One region of the Glaciimonas sp. GG7 genome, then DNA from elsewhere that is predicted to be linked to it. Evidence: predicted binding sites of a transcription regulator. Region 1 holds the regulator's gene; the other holds the start of a gene.
The links. The regulator NrdR, encoded in region 1, represses ribonucleotide reductase genes. The targets are predictions, from matches to a motif close to CACNANATNTNGTG.

Region 1 (3,177 bases):
TAGCTATTTGCTTTGCAATTGATGCTGCGCAAAAGCGTGTCTTTTCGTACTCTGCGTCGTCGCAAATACGCGTGATAGTCTCATCTTGCTCTATCCAAGCGCTTCACTTACCATTTACAATGCTGCACCATTTCGTCTCACGTAACTGGCGCAAAACCGAATTAAGGCCGACTGTCTTGATTTCCGGCAAAGGTGGGCATCCACCGGGAAGCGTGAGATTTATTTTCGCCGTGCGCCTGGGCAGCCCGAATGGAACGTACGACTGAGGCTGCCGCATTCCCCCATTATTCTGGCCCTCATTCGATGTAGAACCTGCAAAGGTTAACCTCTATCGATTGGAATATCTCATGTTTGAAAAAAACCACACCATCGCCAGCGCTGATCCAGAATTGTGGAGCGCAATCCAGAAAGAAAACAACCGTCAGCAAGAGCATATTGAGCTCATTGCCTCTGAAAACTACTGCTCGCCGGCCGTGATGGAAGCGCAAGGAACGCAGCTTACTAATAAATACGCCGAAGGTTATCCAGGCAAGCGTTATTACGGCGGCTGTGAGTTTGTTGATGTTGTCGAGCAGTTGGCGATTGATCGCATTAAAGAATTATTTGGTGCTGAGGCGGCTAACGTCCAGCCGAACTCCGGTTCGCAAGCGAATCAGGGCGTCTTCTTCGCAGTATTGAAGCCGGGCGACACCATTATGGGCATGTCGCTGGCGGAAGGCGGCCACTTGACCCACGGTATGGCATTGAATATGTCAGGCAAGTGGTTCAACGTGGTTTCCTACGGCCTCAACGAAAAAGAAGAAATCGATTACGAAGCGCTAGAGCGCCTGGCACATGAAACAAAGCCTAAGTTGATTATTGCCGGCGCTTCTGCTTATGCATTGCGCATCGACTTTGAACGTATTTCCAAAGTTGCCAAAGCGGTCGGTGCGTATTTTATGGTCGACATGGCGCACTACGCCGGTTTGATCGCCGCCGGTGAGTATCCAAATCCTGTGCCTTACGCTGACTTCGTTACCTCGACCACGCACAAATCGTTGCGCGGCCCTCGTGGCGGGATTATTTTGATGAAGGCTGAGTACGAAAAAATCATCAATTCAGCGATTTTCCCCGGCATACAAGGCGGTCCTTTGATGCACGTGATTGCGGCTAAAGCAGTTGCTTTCAGAGAAGCGCTGACACCGGAATTCAAGACTTATCAGCAACAAGTTGTCAAGAATGCCGATGCATTGGCGAAAGCACTGATTGAACGTGGCTTACGGATTGTTTCTGGTCGCACAGAATCGCACGTCATGCTGGTTGATCTGCGTGCCAAAAACATTACCGGAAAAGAAGCCGAGGCTATTCTCGGTGCGGCACACATGACTTGCAACAAAAACGCGATTCCTAACGATCCCGAAAAGCCATTCGTGACCTCGGGTATTCGCTTGGGTAGCCCTGCATTGACTACCCGCGGTTTCAAAGAAGCGGAAGCGACAAAGATTGGTCATTTGATCGCTGATGTGCTGGATAACCCGCATGATGCAGCGACGATTGAACGTGTCAAAATCGAAGTCAAGAAATTGACCGATGCTTTCCCTGTGTATGGCAAATAAGGCGCGCTAACTATTTGTCAGCATTTAATCAAGGCCCATTCTGGTTTTAGCCAGGGTGGGCTTTGTGTACTAAGGTAATAAAAGAGTATCCAGCTACGCGTCGATCCACCGTTATATAGATTGCTGCCATCATGAGATGTCCCTTCTGCCATCATGAAGAAACCCAGGTTCTCGACACTCGCGTGTCGGAAGAGGGGGACGCGATTCGTCGTCGTCGTCGCTGCATAAAATGCGATAAACGCTTTACGACGCATGAGCGCGTTGAGTTGGTGATGCCTGTCATCGTCAAGAAAAATGGCAGCCGTACGGAATTCGACCCTGCCAAGTTGCGCGCCAGTTTGATGTTGGCGCTGCGCAAACGCCCTGTTTCGGCAGAGTCTCTGGACGCTGCTTTACAAAAAATACAGGAAAAATTACTCGCAAGCGGAGAGCGAGAAATCATTTCGGGCCATGTGGGTGAGTTGGTCATGCATGAGCTCAAGCGACTCGACAAGATTGCATATATTCGATTTGCCTCGGTCTATAAAAGCTTTGAAGATGTGGCTGAATTTCAACATATGATCGAAGAATTTTCTGGCCCTGCGCGTAAAAAATAGCAATCATGGGATAGGCCTTCGGCTTAACTTGCAACCTCTCCCCCTACCGAAAGTGGTTTAACGGCTCCAAAACCGATAGTATTTGCCGCTCCTTCGTTCGATGCGAGGCCGGCTCTTCATGCTGCAACCTGCCAATCCACCTACTCTGTTAAACGTCGCTCAAGCGATCACCTTGCGCTCGGGTTTTACCTTGATCGAGCTAATGCTAACGATGAGTATCGTGAGCATTTTGCTGATGATGGGCATGCCATCGATGCGTGATTTTATTGTCGAAACACGCTTGAGTGTCAGCGTAAATCAATTTATTGCCGCCGCCACGTTTGCACGTACTGAGGCGATTAAGCGCGGTCGTTCGGTGGTGCTTTGTCGCAGCGTTGATGCTGAGTTTGATCAAACGGCGCGATGCGCTGTCAGCATGAGCGAAGGGCGCAGCAATCTCGACTGGGGCAGCGGCTGGATAGTGAAGGTGGAGAGCGATGATCAAGTCTTGCTCCGACAAGGCGCTTTGAACGAAAGCATCATCGTACTTGGAAAGAATCGGGCGATAAAGTATGACGGTCTTGGCAGACCAGGTAGCACTTTTACTAGCCTTGTATTTAGCGATAATAAAAAATTTGAACGCATTTTATGCATTAATCGCAGTGGTCGTATGCGGGTCTTGCCGGGAAAGACAGAATGCAAATAAAAAACTGCCTCCGATTGAAAAAATCAAGAATACATAGTTCTACGCAACAATGCGGTGTCACCATGATTGAACTATTGGTGACGATGGTTATTAGTTTTGCATTGATAGCGGGAGTAGCCAGTTTGTTTTTGAGTAGCAATGCAAGTTATCGACTCAATGAGGCCCGTCTTCGTTTGCAGCAGGATGGTCGTTACGCGATGCTATTAATGGAGAGTAATTTACGGCAGGCCGGGTTTGGGCATTTAACCTCTGCTAGCGTGAATGCCGCAGAGATTGAGCGAACTGATTTCGTCAGATCGAA
Region 2 (3,177 bases), on a different contig from region 1:
GGCCGCTATCATGGTAATGGAGGGGGAATTCATCATCGATTCACCTGCTCCGAGCACTATTAACGCAGTATTGCCGCCCTCGCTGCCCATGCATCTGGACGATGTCGAACGTAATATCATCCGACAAGCATTGGGGCGAACCCAATTCAATCGCACCAAAGCGGCGCAATTGTTGGGGATAAGTTTTCGACAATTACGGTATCGGATGCAAAGGTTGGCGATTTATGAGCAAGAGCAATGAGCATGACGGACGCCCATTCGCGATGACGGACAACACAACAATGACTGTATCGATAGTTCAATCTTGTCCTCCCCCGGTTGTTGAGATCGGTGCCGATGGTTGGTGCGTAGTCGCGGCGGCAGGGATACATCATGCGATAGAAGTGCGTCACCAGCGCTCGCCAAACTGCGATGCCCGTCCAACTGGCAGCGGCATTGATCTGTTGGTGATTCACAATATCAGTTTGCCCCCGGGACAATTTGGTGGGCCATTTATTGCTGATTTATTTGGCAATTGTCTGGATTACGATGCCGATCCCTACTTTGCGCAATTACGACCGTTGCGGGTATCGGCACATTTTCTGATTCGTCGTGATGGGTGTGTGATGCAGTTTGTCTCGACTTGCGACCGTGCCTGGCATGCCGGGGTGTCGTCGTTTGAGGGGCGTGAGCGTTGCAATGATTTTTCGATTGGGATTGAACTTGAAGGCACTGATTTTGAGTGTTTCACCGCGCAGCAATATTCCACTCTTTGCGGCATGACTGTTGCATTACAGACACGCCACAGCTTGATTGCCGTATGCGGGCATGAGCATATCGCCCCTGGCAGAAAAACCGATCCGGGGCCTTTTTTCGACTGGCAGCAATATCAGCAAGGCTGGTTGGACTGTCTGTCGCAAACACACACCATCTCGCCACTGCGCTTCCCGTGCGACACCTGATAGCCTGTTGCCCCTGAGTTCGACAGGCTGCTGGAAGTCAATCGAATTTTCTGCGTTTGAAGCAAAAAAGATTCTATGAGTTGATTAAGTTTGGTACTACAATTAGTGCAAATATTGATGCGCAAACTATATATAGTGTTTGGTGGTCTTAAGCGCTATCTCTACATCTAACTGTTTCAGGTACCTGGTCTGCATAACTAAGAAGGTTTTGGTATTCCTGTTGGATGGGCCTGAGGACAGTCCCCCTTATCTAAATTCGATCAAGTTTAATGCCAGCGTCAGTCGATTTGGCGTTTTGGTATGGTATGTAATTCGGAGGGTCACTGATGATTTCAGTGATGCTCACTAATAGTTTTAATGGTTATTAACAGCAGGCGCGATGAGCGCGTCTGACAACTCAGCTCGGGAGGCTCAGTGCAATCTACTCAAGAAATTTCAATTAAATCTTCCGCCGAATTCGGTAGCGCATCGTCGCAGGCCGGTTCTGGCTCTACTCCCACACATGCGCCGGTCAGTTTTGGCGATTATCGGATCATCCGCCGCAATGGGGCGGTGGTCGGCTTTGAACCGTCCAAGATTTCAATCGCCGTCACCAAAGCATTTTTGGCCGTCAATGGTGGGCAGGGTGCCGCCTCCGCACGGGTGCGCGAACTAGTTGAACAGTTGACCTCAAGCGTCGTGAATGCGCTGGTACGTCGTCAACCGACGGGCGGCACTTTTCATATCGAAGATATTCAAGATCAGGTTGAGCTTTCGTTGATGCGCTCCGGCGAGCACGATGTTGCGCGTGCCTATGTGTTGTATCGCGCTAAACGCATGGAAGAGCGTGCGCAATTGCTCACGACTACGCCAGCCGTTGCTGCCGCTGAACTGTACGTCACAGAAGATGGTCAACGCCGCGTTCTCGACATGCATCAGGTCCGTGATTTGATCGCTGCTGCTTGTATCGGTCTGGAAAAACACGTTGATGCTGACGCGATTCTGCATGAAGCCGTCAAAAATCTGTACGACGGCGTGCCAGTCGAAGAATTGCACAAGTCCGCCATTCTGGCCGCGCGTGCGTTGATGGAAAAAGATCCGGCCTACAGCACGGTGACGGCACGTTTGCTCATGCATACGATCCGCAAGGAAGTCTTCGGCAAAGAAGTCACGCAAGCGGATGCGCCGGCGCAATACCTTGAATATTTTCCAAAATATATTAAAAAGGGAATTGAGGCAGACCTGCTTGATAGCAAACTAGCGCAGTTCGATTTGAAAAAACTGGCAGAGGCGCTGCAACCGGAACGCGATCTGCAATTTGCTTATATCGGTCTGCAAACGCTGTATGACCGTTATTTCCTGCATATCCAGGATATCCGCATCGAAATGCCGCAGGCGTTTTACATGCGTGTTGCGATGGGTTTGTCATTGAACGAAATTAACCGCGAAGAGCGTGCAATTGAGTTCTACAACTTGCTGTCGAGCTTCGATTTCATGAGCTCGACCCCAACGCTGTTTAATTCAGGCACGCTGCGCTCACAACTCTCATCGTGCTATTTGACGACGGTGTCCGACGATCTGGAAGGCATTTACGATGCCATCAAAGAAAACGCCTTGCTGGCAAAGTACGCAGGCGGTTTGGGTAACGACTGGACGCCGGTACGTTCGCTGGGTGCGCATATCAAGGGCACCAACGGTAAATCTCAGGGCGTGGTGCCATTCCTGAAGGTCGTCAATGACACGGCCGTCGCGGTCAACCAAGGCGGCAAGCGCAAGGGCGCTGTGTGCGCGTATCTGGAAACCTGGCACATGGACATCGAGGAATTCCTCGACCTGCGTAAAAACACTGGCGATGATCGTCGCCGTACGCATGACATGAACACGGCGAACTGGATTCCTGATCTGTTCATGAAGCGCGTCATGGAAAAGGGCGAATGGACGCTGTTTTCACCGAGCGATACGCCGGATTTGCATGACAAAGTCGGTAAGGCATTCGAAGCCGCCTACGTCGGTTACGAAGCCAAAGCGGCACGCGGTGAGTTGCGTACCTCAAAGAAGATTCATGCGCTCGATTTGTGGCGCAAGATGCTGTCGATGCTGTTTGAAACCGGCCATCCGTGGATCACTTTCAAAGACCCTTGTAATATTCGTTCGCCGCAGCAACACGTCGGCATGGTGCACAGCTCTAACTTGTGTACCGAAATTACGTTGAATACCAACGAGTCTGAAATCGCCGTCTGTAATTTGGGTTCGGTCA

Region 2: a site for NrdR is predicted at 1,066-1,079, ahead of ACVBEF_RS11650 (ribonucleoside-diphosphate reductase subunit alpha). Genes of this name have one in related genera too.

Annotation. Positions count from the first base shown of each region.
Region 1 covers NZ_JBRIIQ010000028.1:36,171-39,347, forward strand. Annotated here, with positions in the region: ZMP/ZTP riboswitch at 132-249, shown strand; gene glyA (serine hydroxymethyltransferase) at 348-1,595, shown strand; gene nrdR (transcriptional regulator NrdR) at 1,727-2,191, shown strand; gene ACVBEF_RS09230 (GspH/FimT family pseudopilin) at 2,310-2,876, shown strand; gene ACVBEF_RS09235 (PilW family protein) at 2,939-3,177, shown strand, end outside.
Region 2 covers NZ_JBRIIQ010000043.1:3,269-6,445, reverse strand. Annotated here, with positions in the region: gene ACVBEF_RS11660 (sigma-54-dependent transcriptional regulator) at 1-241, shown strand, start outside; gene ampD (1,6-anhydro-N-acetylmuramyl-L-alanine amidase AmpD) at 282-941, shown strand; gene ACVBEF_RS11650 (ribonucleoside-diphosphate reductase subunit alpha) at 1,356-3,177, shown strand, end outside.